DNA from 2 places in the Devosia sp. MC1541 genome. Region 1 is predicted to be linked to the other one. Evidence: riboswitches for the same ligand, from Rfam matches in the RefSeq annotation. Region 1 holds a riboswitch; the other holds the start of a gene.
The links. Region 1 has a riboswitch for cobalamin ahead of HKD40_RS12155 (TonB-dependent receptor). Riboswitches for the same ligand answer to the same signal wherever they lie in the genome.
Positions count from the first base shown of each region.

Region 1 (7,758 bases):
GTGGGCCGGACGACGAACTTCGACTTCACCATCAGCTGTTCGGGCGTGCGTATAGGTGTAGCTGGCGGAGGCGACAAAGCCATTGAGGAAATCGAGCGTGCCGGTCAGTTCCAGCCCTTGGCGTGTGCTGATACCGGGAAGATTTATGACGGTCGATGTCCCGGAGGAGCTGGCCGTTTTGATCAGATCTTCTAGTCTTTGATTGAAGTAGGTCGCATCGACAATCAGTTGGCCACCGAAGAGCGACTGCTCAACGCCAATGTCCCACGCAAAGCTCTGCTCTGGACGCAGATTTGGGTTCGGTGTGAACGTGCTGCTGCCGCCGTAGAACTGCTCGTAGAATGAGGGGTTAGAAGAGCCCGTGCCAAGGGAGGCGTGAAGACGCGTTCCAGCCTCGGGGATTTGCCAGGCAGAGCTAAGGCTGTAGCTGGTAAAATCCTCAAATCGATCATTGAGGTCGTGGCGCAGGGCAGCGGTAAGATAGAACTGGTTCGCGAAACGTCCGCGATACTCCCCGGTGAAAGCATGGCTCGAGCGCGTGAACATGTCGGCGTCGTAGGAAGACTTGTAGGTCTCTTGGGTCAGGTCGTAGCCGCCAGTGATGGTGTGTTCGGCATTGAGAAGGTCCGGCGTATAGAAGCGATGGCCGAGCTGATAGCTGCCCTTGTAACGGCGCGTTGTCGCGTCGGAGTCGCCCCATGCGCCGCCCTGAAACAGCTGGTCAACCTGATTTGCGCTGAAGCGCGCGGTTTGGAACCAGCTCGCGTCCTCATTCGTCCAGCGGCCGCCGAGCGAGCCGAGAAGCTCGCTCGTTCTGGTTGTGTCACCGCTGTCGTTCAATACGCCAAAGCTAACCTCATTGTCGCCTTCGGCGAGGGTGTTGGCATAGCGAAGATTGCCGTCGAGGGTGACGGACGGAGAAATGTCAGCGCGGAATTTGAAATTGGCATCAAAATGCTGCGCACCGTCTTTTTCATCGCCAATGCTGGAGATGTTAAAGCCGTCGGTCTGGCGGCTGGTAACACTGCCGGACCACGTGAAATTGTCCTGACCATATTGTAGCAGGGCCGAGCCCATCTTGGTGCCGTCACTGCCAAATTCGGTGCCGAGCGTGGTGCGTAACCCGCTGCGAATGCCGGGTTTGGTGACGATATTGATGACGCCCGAAATGGCATTGCTGCCCCAAAATGCGCCCTGCGGGCCGCGCAGAACTTCAATGCGCTCGACCTCGGCGATTTGCAGGCGGCCAAAGTCGAAGTCGCCATCGGATGCCGAATTGGCAACGACGCCGTCGATCATGACGAGGGTGTGGTTGGCTTCGCCGCCGCGAATGCGGACTTGAGACAAGGAGCCAACCGAGCCGCTGCTCGATACGGCCAGACCGGGCACTTGGCGCAGTACGTCGGCGATATAGGGGGCCTTGCTGATTTCAAGCTGCTTGGCGTCGATGACGGTGAGGGAGCGGCCCATCTGTTCGCGCTGCATGGGCGAGCGGTCGGCCTGAATAATGATGGTGCCGAGCACGGCATGCTGAGCAAGCGCGGGGGTGGCGCTGACAATGCAAGCGCTGGCGACAGTGGCCAGCAGTGCTCGTGACAGTGGGGAGATTGGAAACTGACGAAGCGTCGCCATGGCAAGTCCTCTTGCCGATCCGCCCGATCAGCACCCAGTGGATATCAGTTCCATGGCAGGTCTCCTGGCTTGCGGGTCAACCGAGCGCTCGCCTTCCCAGCTTTCGCCAGTGGCATGAGTAGCGCACGTCGCCGCTTACAGTTGCGGGGGCAGCTCCGGACTAAGGTCACGCCTTTACCGGATTCCCTATTATCCCCTCGCGGGGACCGTGGACCGCCTATCAATGCGTTTCCGGGGGAGGGGTGTCAATGTGGGCGAGGAGGAAGTTGCTGCGGCGATCCGCGCGGGCCTTGCAAAGCACTCTGCAGGCGTAAAAAAAAGGCCGCCAAAGGCGACCTTTCGTATTCTGATCGTAGCGTCGAATTACGACTGCAGCGACAGGTTGATTGCCGATTCACGACCGTCACGGCCGGTTTCGACTTCGTAGGTGACCTTGTCGTTTTCGTACAGGCCATCAACGCCCGAGCGCTGAACAGCAGAAATGTGTACGAAGTGGTCCTTGCCGCCGTTGTCGGGGGTGATGAAACCAAAACCCTTAGTGGCGTTGAAGAACTTGACGGTACCGGTGATGGAAGCCATTTTTATTTCCTTAAAGCTCGGAGCCGAAGCTAAACGAGCAATACTCCAAAGCGACATGCCTGGGAGCCTAACACGTTTGCAAGGTGCATCAGAAAGCCAAGGACCGGTAGAACCGGCAGAAAGGCAGCCGACTTAGGCTGAAAACGTATGAGCACTTTATGCCTGAATTTCATGGTCACAACAAGGCGAAACAGAAGAAATTCTCACTGACGCTACTAACGCCCTGTATGAATTCGCTTTTCCCGAGGCTTAAAGCGCCTGTTCTCGGCCTGAATGCGATCTTGAGCCGCTGATGTATCTAGCGAAATTTCCCCAGCGGAATAGCGCTGTCGATTGGTGAAATGGCCGGGAAAGCGGGACGCTGTGCTAGAGTTAGCGCTTATTGATCCCCGTTTTGAGTGACAAAGCCCAAATGAATTCTTCCCGTGTGGACACGCGAATCCTGATGTCGCGCCTAACCCGTTTGGGTGAGGTTGGGCGCGACGAGCGTGGTGTTCTGGCGCGTTTGGCGTGCTCTGACGCGGATCGGCAAGGGCGCGATCTGCTTTTGAAGTGGGCGCGCGAGTCGGGTTTTGAGACGCGTTGCGACGCGATCGGCAATCTTTTCATTGTCTACAATCCGAGTGGGTCGGACGAATCGCCGATTTTGATCGGGTCGCATATCGACAGCGTGATCAACGCGGGCATGTACGACGGTTGCTACGGCGTTTTGGCCGGGCTGGGCGTGTTGGAAACAATCAAAGCCGAGGGGGTGGCGATCAATCGGCCGCTCGCGCTGGTTGCTTTTACCAATGAAGAGGGTGTGCGGTTTACGCCTTCGCTGTTTGGTGCACGGGTTTTTACCGGCGTTTTGTCGCTCGAGGCCGCCTACGCAACGGCGGATCGGGATGGCGTTACTGTTGGAGAAGAGCTCCTGCGCATCGGCTATGTCGGCACGGATAGTTTCCCAACGCCTGCTGCCTATGTGGAACTGCACATAGAGCAAGGGCCGGTGTTGGAGGCTGATAAGCGCGACATTGGCGTTGTGACCGGTGTGAACGGGGCCTTTTCGATCCGCGTAAGTTTTGATGGTGTTGCCAATCATGCCGGGACAACGCCTATGCGGTTGCGGCGCGATGCGGGGCAGGGCGCAGCGCGGTTTATGCGCTTTGTTGATGAACTGGCGCGGGCACATACGCCCGAATTGGTGGCGACGGTGGGGACATTCTCACTTGAGCCGGGCGCCATTAATGTCATTCCCTCGCGCGCTGTTATGACTGTAGATTGCCGGAGCTCGAAGTCGGAGCTTTTGCGCATGGCGCGTGAGGCGATGGCAGCTGAGTTGGCGGCGATCTCTGAAGAGACTGCGCTGGGCACACACATGGCGGTGTTGGGAACCAGCGAGCCGGTTGATTTTGCACCAGATCTTATCGATTGCGTGGAAGAGACTGCCGTGGATCTTGGTTATTCCCATCTGCGTCTGCCCTCCGGAGCGGGGCATGATGCGCAGATGATGGCGGCGGTTTGTCCCGCCACCATGATCTTTGTGCCGAGCCTTGGCGGCATCAGCCACAATCCCCTTGAGCATTCTTCTGAAGAAGAATTGGCTAAGGGGGCCGCGGTATTGCTCGGGGTCGTTGAGGAATTGGTGACGCGTTAAGGCGTCGCCACTCCTTAGTACGGTCGTAGCATTGGGGCGGTGCCTGTAGGTCGTTCAGGGTTAGGACGGAATGCGGGCGATGACTTTGATTTCGAAGTCAAAACCAGAGAGCCAGTTCACGCCGACCGCTGTCCAATTTGGATAGGGCGCTTCTGGGAAAAATTCCGCGCGGACGGCCATGATATCACCGACCTGATTTTCTGGGTCGGTGTGGAATGTCGTTACGTCGATGATGTCTTCCAGACCCGCTCCAGCTGCGGCGAGAACCGCCTGAAGATTTTGGTAAGCACGTCGAACTTGATCAGCAAATACAGGCTCTGGCGTGCCATCTTCGCGACCGCCAACTTGGCCGGAGACAAAGAGTAAATCGCCCGAGCGCGTGGCAGCGGAGTAGCGGTGCGCCTCATAAAGGGCGTGACGGTTCGCCGGGAAAACCGGTGTGCTTGTGGGCATAAGAATTCTCGCATGTGTTGGTCGTCCGCTATGGGACGGCGCGCCTCGATGTGATATACGGCGCGTATGTGAATAGATACAGATACGCGCCGTATGTCAACTGGCATACGCAGTGTATGTGAGTTGGTATTTGAAATGGCCCGCAAAACCCGCGCTGAAATGATGGTAGAGACACGCGCCAAGTTGCTGGCGGCGGGGCGCAAGGCCTTTGCCGAGCACGGCTATGCTGACGCGTCGATGGATACGCTGACGGCTGATGTGGGGCTAACGCGGGGCGCGCTCTATCATAATTTTGGCGACAAACGCGGGTTGTTGGCTGCAGTCGTCAATGCAGTCGACACAGAAATGGCGGCGCGTGCCCACGATGCCGTTCGCGCGAGCAATCCTGCCAATCTTTGGGAGCAATTGGTTGCCGAAGGCATTGCCTATATGGAGCTGGCCACGGACCCGGAAATCCGCCGAATTGTGCTGCTCGATGGCCCGGCGGTTTTGGGCGACCCGTCACAGTGGGAAAGCCAGAGCGCTTGCCTCGTTGGTACGCGTTCGATCTTGGTGACGTTAATGGAAGAGGGCGTGGTCAAGCGGATGGATATTGAAGCGGCGGCGCGTTTGATGAACGGCGCAGCTCTCAATGCGGCGCTTTGGGTGGCGGCAAGTTCCGATCCCGATATGACCCTGCCGAAAGCGCGAGACGCCTTCCGGCATCTGATGAGGGGATTTTTAGCGCAGTGATATGTGCCGCCACCGAACCTGCGCCTGACTAAGGGGGAGGGATCGGGGCGGTGTTTGAGTAGCGCTGTAAACTAGGCCGAGAGCTTGGCTTGCACTTGCGCGATGTCCGGCAGGGCGGTGCGGGCGCCGACAGCAGAGACGCTGATCGCGGCGGCGGCACAGGCAAAGCGCAAGGTTTCAGCCAGAGATGCGCCGGCGAGATGAGCCGCGAGGAATGCGCCGTTGAAGCAATCGCCTGCGCCGGTGGCGTCAACCAAGCTGGTTGGGAAGCTGGACTGGGTGAGAGCTTGGTCGCGGGATACCGAAATTGCGCCTTCGGCGGCGCGGGTGACGGTGATCAGCTGCGGGCCGAAATCGAGGAGCTTTTCGACAGCGTCTGGCGTGAGGGGTTCGGCGGAGGTTGCCAGAAAACCGGGCTCATTCATGAAGACGATGTCGGACAGTTTTAGGAGCGCTTCGAGGCGTTCGCGATTGGGTGCAACAGCGGCTTCAATATCGATAGCGACAAGGCAGCCATCGGCGCGGGCGAGCCGAGAAATCGCGGTGAACTCTTCGATGTCATAGGGCATCGCATAGACAACGCGGGACTGCTGGACGGCTTTGGTGAGGCTGGCCTCATCGAAGGCAACGCCCGGCATGGGCGCGTAGACCAAAGCCTTTTCGCCTTCAGCGTTGACGATGATCATTGCGGAGGCGGTTGGGTCGTCCGAGACCGTCATATAGTCGTTGGAGATGCCGAGTTTGGCATTCTCTGCGAGCAGCATGGTGCCGTCAGCATCGGCGCCGACACGTCCGAACGCGGCAGTCTTGAGGCCGAGGCGGGCTGCGGCGCAAGCAACGTTTGCCGCTGTGCCGCCCCCAAATACGCCGAGCTTGCGACCCAAGAGCTTCTCGTCGGCCAGAGGGACCCGGTCGGCGAGATAGATATGGTCGGCGTTTGGATCGCCGTAAGCGAGCAGATCGATGGCGCGCGGGCTTGCCATGCTTAAGCGGCCTTCAACTGCGTTGCGGCTTGCTTGATCTTCCGGCGGGCGACGCGCTCCTGACGAATGTTGAACCCAACGAGGGCAATCAGGGTGAGGGTTGGCGGGATCATGAAGATGATCTGCGAGGGAACGTCAAACGCGCCGAGGCGTGCCGCAAAGACGGTCGATGCGCCAAAGACAAGCGCGGCAACCAGCGTGCCCCAAGGATTACGAGCGCCGAGGAACACTGCCGCAAGGGCAAGGAAACCGCGACCGCCGGTCATGTCTGCTTGGAACAGGTTGAGGTAGCCCATCGATAGGAAGACGCCACCAAGGGAAGCCAGAAGGCCGGAGAGCAGAAGAGCCGAATACTGGATTTTGCGGACCGAAATGCCCGAGGCGAGGGCGGCTTCGCGGTTTTCGCCGACAGCACGCAGGCGCAGTCCAAAGCGTGTGCGGTAGAGCAGGATGGCCAACAACGGCGCGGCGATCAGGGCGATGTAGACGATCATATTGTGGCCGTTGCCACCATCGCCGTTAAAGATCGGATCGAGCCAAGGCACGCCTTCAAGGAAAGGCATGGAGATATTAGGCAGCATAAAGGTCGTGAGCTGCGCTGTCGAACCCTTGTCACCCGTGAGGCTAAACAGCAGGAAGACGGTCAGGCCAGCGGCCAGAATGTTGACGCCGATGCCTGCAACGATGATGTCGGCGCCCAACTCAAGATGGAACACGGCCAAAAGGCCGGACACGAGAACGCCTGCGCCAACGCCACACACGAGGCCAAAGAGGGCGTAGAACCAGATCGGCGAGCCGGGGAACCAGATGGCGGCATAACCCGAAGCGATTGCGCCAAAGAAGGCCGCAATCAGCATAATGCCTTCAAGCGCGACATTGGTGGAGCCCGCCAGGTCGGAAATCAGGCCGCCCATGGCAGCCAAAATGATCGGGGCAGCTGCGCGCAGGACGGCGGCGAGCAAGGTGCCGAAGGTGACACCCCATGCGGCGAGTTCGAAAGTCATGCGCTGACCTCGGTGGTAGAAGACTTAGCCTTGCGCTGGAACAGCTTGGCGAAAAGGGCAGGGCCAAAGCGTTCAGCAACAACGAAGATGATGATGAAGGCCTGAATGATCATGACCATTTCACGGGTCACGTCAGTCGAGCGTTCCATGATCTGAGCGCCCACACGTAGATAGGCGTAGAGCAGCGCCACCAGCGGCACCGCCAAGGGATTATTGCGAGCCAGAAGCGCCACAACCATGCCCTCAAAACCAATGCCGGGGGCCAAATCCATCGGCAGGTTTTTAAGAAGGCCGTTGGCCGTGTGGAAACCCGCGAGACCTGCAAAAATGCCGCCGATGCCCATGGAGAGTGCAGTGGCCCAGCGCACCGGCACGCCAGCATATTTCGCAAAGCGCGGGTTTTCGCCGATCAGGTTGATCTCGAAGCCGGTTTTGGTCCGACGCATGATCAGCCAGACGATGATCGCGGCCGCGATAGCGAGGAAAATAACCGGGGTGACATTGGTGCGGTTGATCAGGATCGGCATCAGGGCTTCTTCCGGGAACGGCCCGGTTGTGATGAAGCCTGCTGTCGGATCGCGCAGCAGATAGGTGATGCAGAAGCGGTAGAATTGGAGCGCGATGACATTGAGCATCAGCGTCGCCACGATTTCATTGGTGCCGAAGCGAGCCTTCAGGGCCCCGGGGATCAGGCCCCAGATAAAGCCCGAAGTCATCGCGGCAAGGCAAGCGGCCG
Region 1 is NZ_JABBDZ010000011.1:3,217-10,974, forward strand. Features, by position in the region: gene HKD40_RS12155 (TonB-dependent receptor) at 1-1,632, opposite strand, end outside; cobalamin riboswitch at 1,669-1,858, opposite strand; gene HKD40_RS12160 (cold-shock protein) at 1,996-2,211, opposite strand; gene HKD40_RS12165 (Zn-dependent hydrolase) at 2,624-3,850, shown strand; gene HKD40_RS12170 (RidA family protein) at 3,911-4,303, opposite strand; gene HKD40_RS12175 (TetR/AcrR family transcriptional regulator) at 4,439-5,035, shown strand; gene HKD40_RS12180 (carbohydrate kinase family protein) at 5,107-6,018, opposite strand; gene HKD40_RS12185 (ABC transporter permease) at 6,021-7,022, opposite strand; gene HKD40_RS12190 (ABC transporter permease) at 7,019-7,758, opposite strand, start outside.

Region 2 (7,758 bases), on a different contig from region 1:
CTGGTAAAACCGCTGTGATCCAGACCTATGGTGATACTTGGTCGAGCCAACTCTTCGTCCTCGCAGACTTCTTCAACGTTTTGGCCGCCGAACCGGACTTTGCGGATAACTACACTGCGAACAAGGCCAAGTTTGCAACAAGTCCCGCAGCGACGCGTGGCTTTGAAAAACTGCAAGAAGTTTATGAAGCTGGCTATCTCAACGCCGATTTTGGTGCCGCCACCTATACTGACGGTGTTCGCATGATTGCCACGGGCGAAGGCGCGCATTACCCAATGCTGACCTTTGCCATCGGTGCTATTGCGGAAACTGTTCCGGAACATATCAACGACGTTGGCTTCTTTGCGCAGCCCGGTGATAGCGCGGACAGCAATGGTCTGACCACCTGGATGCCGGATTCTATCTACATCTCGAAGAACGCCGCAAATCCTGAACTGGCTAAAGCGTTCCTTGCTTTCGTTGTGAGCCCAGAGGGCTGCTCGGTGCGCAATGATGCCATCGGCGCAACTGGCCCATACATGGTTGCCGGCTGTGAACTCCCGGCTGACGTGCCGCCCGCGGTCGCTGACATGCTGCCCTACTACCAAGAAGGTGGCCAGAACGCTCCGGCGCTCGAGTTCCTCTCGCCGGTCAAAGGTCCTGCGCTTGAGCAGATCACGGTTGAAGTGGGTTCGGGCATTCGCAATGCCGCCGATGGTGCCGCGCTCTACGACGAAGACGTCCGTAAGCAGGCGCTCCAGCTCGGCCTCGCTGGCTGGTAATCCATAGGTCTGTTCCGGGGGCGTCGCTCCCGGAACACTCTTCTGCTGAGGGTGGCATGGCTTTCGCTCAACCGCACACGCGCAAGCACAGAAAGCAGGCGGCTTATCCCGCATGGTTCCTGCTGCCTGCTGCTATTATTTATACGATCTTCTTTCTTGCCCCCACTTTTGCGTCGCTCTATTTCAGCCTGACACGTTGGACTTTGTTTGATGCCACCTTCATCGGTCTCGACAATTTCGCCCAGTTTTTTAGAGAGCCTTTTCTCGTTCAGGGGCTGGTCAACACGGTCGTCTACGCCGTCATTACCTCCGGCTCGAAGGTGGTCATCGGCATGCTTCTGGCAGTCCTACTGACCAGCCAGATCGTGGCCCGTGGCTATCTCCGCTCAATTGTCTTCTTCCCGGTGTTGGTGTCGACCGTCGGCGTTGGCATCACCTTTACTGTTCTCATGCACCCAACAACGGGCATGATAAATCAGGCCCTGGCCGTGTTTGGCGTTAAAGGCCCAGGTTGGCTTGTCGACCCTAAGCTTGCCCTGTTCTCCGTCGCACTCGTTGATGTCTGGAAAGGCGTGGGTCTTGCCACGGTCATTTTTATCGCAGGTCTCGTTGCCATTCCGCGCGACTACTATGAGGCCGCTCGGATCGACGGCGGCACGAAGCTGCAAAACTTCTTTTACGTGACTTTGCCGCTATCCCGTCCGGCCACAGTGACGGTCATTACCCTGAGCTTTATCAGCGGATTGAGAACCTTCGACCTCATCTGGGCGATGACCAAAGGCGGTCCGGGCTTTGCCTCCGATACCATCGCCTCAGTCATTTACAAGCAATACCAAGCCGGTTTCTACGGCCTTTCGACGGCGGGCAATGTGGTCCTCTTTATCCTGATCGCCGTTCTGGTCGTGCCGCTCACCATGTTCCTCAATCGTAAGCAGGGACACGAATGAAATCGCGCGCCCCACTCATCGGCGGCATAGCCGCTATCGCTGCCACTTTCGTGGTTTTTGTCATCCCCTTTGTTTTTATCATTCTGATGGCAATGAAGGATCGCAAACAATCCGCGCTGCGCGACTTCTCTTGGCCCAATGGCTTCCACTTGTTCGACAATGTCATGGAAGTGGTGAAAACGCGCAATTGGATGATGATCACCGCCTTCATCAATTCATCCATCATCACCGTGTTGAGCGTGACGCTCCTCGTCGTTTTCGCGGCTATGGTCGGTTACGTCTTGGCCCGCCGCAAATCGCGTTGGAACGGCCTCGTTGAGTTTCTCATTCTTGCTGGGTTGATGATCCCACCCGCAGTCGTCCCAACGATTTGGTTGCTGCAAGGGCTAAAACTCTTCGGCACGCTTCACGGCATGATCCTGATTGAAGTGGCCTACAATCTGCCGTTTTCGATCATGCTCTATCGAGCCTTTGTTTCGACCATCCCTCGCGATCTGGATGAGGCTGCGATCATCGACGGCGCCCGCCCGTTAGACGTGTTCTTCCGGGTGATCCTGCCGCTGCTCTGGCCCGTTACCGTCACCAATATTGTGGTGCAGTCCGTTGGCATCTTCAACGACTTCACCAACCCGCTTTACTACCTGCCGGGCAATGGAAATGCGACGGTGCAGCTGACCCTCTACAATTTCCAAAGCCAGTTCAACACGGCTTTCAACCTGCTCTTCACGAATATTCTGCTGATCACCATTCCACCCCTTCTGGTCTTCTTGTTCTTCAATCGTCAGATCGTTGCCGGGATGACCGCAGGCGCCGTTAAAGGATAACGCCATGTCCAGTTTGAAACTCACACAACTGCGCAAAAGCTATGGTGGTCTTGAAGTTATCAAGGGCGTGGATTTGGACATTGAACATGGTGAGTTCGTCGTCTTTGTAGGTCCGTCCGGCTGCGGGAAATCTACGCTTCTGCGCATGATCGCGGGCTTAGAGGAAATCACCGGCGGCGAGCTTGCCATTGGCGATCGTGTCGTCAACGACGTCGAACCACGCGACCGTGGTATCGCCATGGTATTCCAATCCTACGCGCTCTATCCGCACATGACGGTCTACAACAATGTTGGCTTTGGTCTGAAGCTCGCAGGTGTGCCGAAAGATATACGTGACAAGAAGATCCGTGAAACGGCCCGCATTCTGCAAATGGAGCATCTGCTCGATCGGAAGCCCAGCCAGCTATCAGGTGGTCAACGACAGCGCGTCGCGATAGGCCGGGCGATCGTGCGTCAGCCAGAAGTGTTTCTGTTCGATGAGCCTCTCAGCAATCTCGATGCTGCGCTGCGGGTCGACATGCGCATGGAGTTGGCCAAGTTGCACAAGGATCTTGGTGCGACAATGATTTACGTCACCCACGATCAGGTTGAGGCGATGACCTTGGCCGACAAAATCGTTGTTCTTGATGGGGGCGTTGTTCAGCAGGTTGGCTCACCGATCGAGCTGTACAAAAAGCCAGCGAACCTATTCGTGGCTGGATTCATCGGGTCGCCAAAGATGAACTTCACACCTGTCACGGTTGAAAAAGTTGATGGGGCGAGTGTCACCGTGAGCGGGCAAGATCTCGTTCGATTGACCGTTCGTCGCGAGACGGTTGGACTAAAGCCGGGCGACAAGCTCACCCTTGGGATTAGGCCACACGATCTGAAACAGGCGCAGTCCGGTGCGATCGTTGGTCGGATCGGGTTGGTGGAGCGGTTAGGCAATGAGACGGTGGTGAACTTAGAACTTCCCACCGGAAGTGCATGGCTTGCCGTTCTCGACGGCGATCGGCCGCTACAGCGCGGCGAAAGCCTTGCTCTCGACGTGGATGCTGAAAGCGTACGGTTTTTCGATGATCAAGGATTGGGGCTCGACTAACCAGTTTACTCCCCAATCACGACCCCAAGACCTACACTGGCTGATGTCCTTATCAGTTGACGCGTGACGTTGCATGGGCGGAGGCGCAGATCGCGTTCATTTTGAAGCAGGTCGAGGACCATCGCCGGGCTAATGCCTTCGGGGTGAAACGCTTCCGCCAGTTTGACTAAGAAAACTCGACCGAAAGTGGCTCGATGCCGATCGGAGCCTGGACACAGCCATCCGACCACTACTGAGCGCACACCCCCGGAAAAGCCCTTGGCGGATGGGCCATTCTCGGGTGCACGCCACCTCAGAGAAAACGACATCAACGGGGGTTCCAATAATGGGAACTGGTCAGCTCCCATGCCTAGATGCCTCCGCCATACCTCACCCGTTTAGATATTCCCTGTTGCAATAGAGTAGGGTGCCCATCTGCTCATTTTCTCGCACGGAAATGACGCGGCCAAATAGGATACGGTGCGTTGCTTCGTCGACGTAACTTGCCAATTCGCATTCAAAGCTTACTGCCGCATTGGCCAAAATCGGCGCTCCACTCTGTCCGCGGTGCCAGTCGCCAGTCGCGAACCTTTCGCTCATTGGCGTGCCGCCACCGAAACGACGCGAGAAATCTTCCTGTCCCGGCGATAGGGTGTTGACGCAAAATTGGCCGACATTTTCGAACGCCTTGAAGCACGAACTCGCCCGGTTGATGCACACCAGCAGTGTTGCTGGCGTATCGCTGACGCTGCACACGGCTGAAGCGGTGAAGCCGTAGTCTTGTCCTTCAAACACGGTGGTGACGACGTTCACGGCGGACCCCAGGCGTGCCATGCCGTTGCGGAACGTGGTTTTGTCGACGATGGTGGAGCGAAGGTCTATCGTGCCCATGGCAGTCTCTTAGTGAAAAGGGGGCCAGCGATCGCCGCGCGGTCGTCGCGCGGGGTCGCTAAGTCTACAGAAATTTGGCGGGCTAGTTCTGGAAACAGCGCGACGATATCTGCGGCAAGGACGTGGCGGCGGTGGGCCGCCACGCGAAGGCTGAGCGTTTTACGATGTGAGCTCTGAGCGAACGATGGCTGCGCCCGCGCTGAGGGCGCTGAGCTTGCCGCGAGCAACGTCGCGCGACAGTGGCGCGAGGCCGCAATTGGTGCAGGGGTAAAGCTTGTCAGCGTCGACAAACTGCAAAGCCTTGCGAAGGGTGTCGGCGACCTCTTCAGGCGTTTCGATTGTGGTGCTTGCCACATCGATAGCGCCCACCATCACATCTTTGCCGCGCAAAAGCTCGATCAGGTCCATCGGCACGTGCGAGTTCTGGCACTCCAGCGAGACCATATCGATGTTTGACTTCTGCAGCTTTGGGAACACCTGCTCATACTGACGCCATTCTTGGCCCAGCGTCTTTTTCCAATCTGTATTGGCCTTGATGCCATAGCCATAGCAGATGTGAACGGCAGTCTTGCACTTGAGCCCTTCAATGGCGCGTTCGAGCGCGGCGACACCCCATTCATTGACCTCATCGAAGAAGACATTGAACGCTGGCTCGTCGAACTGGATGATGTCCACGCCAGCCGCTTCCAACTCTCTTGCTTCCTCATTGAGGATTTTCGCAAACTCCCAGGCGAGTTTTTCGCGGCTCTTATAGTGGGCGTCATAGAGCGTATCGATGATGGTCATCGGGCCGGGCAGGGCCCATTTGATCTTCTGCTTGGTTTGCTGGCGCAAGAATTTGGCGTCTTCCACGAACACAGGCTTGTCGCGGCTGACAGCGCTCACCACCGTGGGGACACTGGCGTCGTAGCGATTGCGAATGCGGACTGTTTCCCGCTTCTCAAAATCAACGCCCGAAAGGTGTTCGATGAAAGTGGTGACGAAATGCTGGCGGGTCTGTTCGCCATCGCCAACAATGTCTAGGCCGGCCAGCCGCTGCTCATGCAGCGACACCCGCAGAGCGTCTTGCTTGCCTTCCAAAAGGCCTGCGCCTTCCAGTTTCCAAGGCGACCAAAGGGTTTCTGGCTGCGCCAGCCACGAAGGTTTCGGCAAGCTGCCGGCGGTCGAGGTGGGGAGGAGTTTTGTCATGTGAATGTCCCGATTTCTGGGGCTTAGCGATGTGCGTTTTCGCGCGCCCAATGGCTGAGGGCGTGCTGGTGGGGCTCGATGAGCTGCTCTTTGGCAAACTTGCCTTGGTCAACGCCCAGTCGGCTGCGTTCTTCGCGGTCGTAGACCACTTGGGTCAGCGAATAATCCTGATGGTTCAAACTCGGCTGATAGCGACGACCGGCGACTGAATTGGCGTTGTAGATTTCCGGGCGATAGATGCGCTGGAAGGTCTCCATCGTGGCAATCGTGCTGGCCAGTTCGAGGTTGGAGTAATCATTCGCCAGATCGCCGGTGAAGTAGAAGGCGAACGGCGCTGAACTGTTGGGCGGCATGAAGAAGCGCGACTTGAGGCCGGTCTTGAGGAAATAGCTGTCGGTGAGCGAAAAGTCGTTTTGACGATATTCAACGCCAAGCACGGGATGCGCATTCCCGGTCTGCTCATAGATTTTGCTGCTCGATGCGCTGATGCAAATCACGGGTGGTTTACGGAAGTGCGCCTTGTAGACGTCTGAGTTCAGCAGGCTCTTGAAGAGATCGCCGTGCAGGTCGCCAAAGTCGACGGGCACGCTCGTGCCTACGCCGCTGGCCTTATGCGCCGCCAACACCACGCTGAAATCATAGTCGCGCACATAGGACGAGAGGCTGTTGCCGGTCACGCCCGGGATAAGGGCATCGGTGAGCGTGTCGTGGATTTCAGTTTGGAGCATTTCGATCAGCGGAAACGCCGTCTTGGTGCTCTGGTCGGCTATGTTGAGATCGATGGAAATGATCTTGAGCCGGACAGCGTATCGGTCACCACTCTCATTGTCCCAATGGATTAGGCTGTTGAAGCGGTTGTTGATCATGCTCAGCGCGTTGCGCAGATTTTGCTGGCGCGTTTCCCCGCGTGCCAGATTGGCGAAATTGGTCGTCAGGCGGGTATTGTCGGCAGGGACATAGTTTTCGTCAAAATCAATGCTGCGGATTGAGAACTCTATGGTTTTGGTCATCGTCTTATCTGCCCCAAACTGTCTGTTGCGCTGGCTTTGCAAAAGCCGTCGTGGGCCGTTACCGGTGCCGCCTCACGCCCGTGCCCACAGCGGGAACGGAAGCAAAGCTGCGCCACGGATGGCGGCGGTTAATTCTGTTTGGGACAGGTTTGCCCCAAGTGTGGGGGCAAGGCATCGCGAACGCATAGCAAGGCTGGCCGCGCAGCGACCATTGCTACGGCACACTGGGACACCCCGCCCGTGAACGTTATCTCGCCACAGGCAGGTCTCCTGGCTCGTGGGTCAAAGCCTCCATCCGTCTTCCCAGGGATAACCCCAGTGACACTTTGGATGTCAGCTCGCCACTTACAGTTGCGGGGGCAGCATTGGCTTTCTCGTCGAAACGAGGCACCAACTTCCCTCTTAGCTTCAACACGTTACAGCGAACGGCTGAAGAACCTAGGCCTGAGTACTATCGATCACATTCGTTCGAACGTCAAGCCATATAAAGATATCTTTATATCTTTAAGTCTTGATGCTGTGCGAAACGTTCTTGAGCGAGAGCAGACGCTTCCTTCGCTGGACGGTGACGTCGTGGCTAAGTCTCACACGTCGGCGCGGGTAATGCCGTGGCGCTTGAGCTTGTCGTAAAAGGTCTTTCGCGGGATACCGAGATCGGCCAGACAGGCAGCCACATCGCCTGAGTGCATCTTGATGGTTTGGCGTAAGATCTCGGCTTCGGTTCGCGCCAAACGCTCGGGCAGGGGCAGCCGGGCGGCGGCTTCAGGCTGAGCCGGTTGATCTTCTTCTAGACCGAGCACAAACCGCTCAGCGAAATGGCCCAATTCGCGCACATTGCCCGGCCAGTCGTGCATCATCAGGAAATCGTAGAGCACGCTGTCGACCTCCGGGGCTTCAACCTTGAACCGCTTCGCCGCCCGATTGAGGAAGTGCGTAAAGAGCAGCGGAATGTCGTCTCTGCGTTCACGCAGTGGGGGAATGGAAACGCTCACCACATTGAGGCGATAGAACAGGTCTTCGCGGAACTCACCGCGTCGCGAGGCTTCAGCCAAGTCCACTTTCGATGCCGCGACGACG
Region 2 is NZ_JABBDZ010000013.1:21,524-29,281, forward strand. Features, by position in the region: gene HKD40_RS13205 (extracellular solute-binding protein) at 1-761, shown strand, start outside; gene HKD40_RS13210 (sugar ABC transporter permease) at 818-1,708, shown strand; gene HKD40_RS13215 (carbohydrate ABC transporter permease) at 1,705-2,532, shown strand; gene ugpC (sn-glycerol-3-phosphate ABC transporter ATP-binding protein UgpC) at 2,537-3,613, shown strand; gene HKD40_RS13225 (flavin reductase) at 3,983-4,483, opposite strand; gene HKD40_RS13230 (methionine synthase) at 4,643-5,671, opposite strand; gene HKD40_RS13235 (putative oxygenase MesX) at 5,695-6,681, opposite strand; cobalamin riboswitch at 6,924-7,138, opposite strand; gene HKD40_RS13240 (sigma-54 dependent transcriptional regulator) at 7,266-7,758, opposite strand, start outside.
Region 2: it holds a riboswitch for cobalamin, as region 1 does, so the genes downstream of both, HKD40_RS13235 (putative oxygenase MesX) here and HKD40_RS12155 (TonB-dependent receptor) in region 1, are expected to answer to the same signal.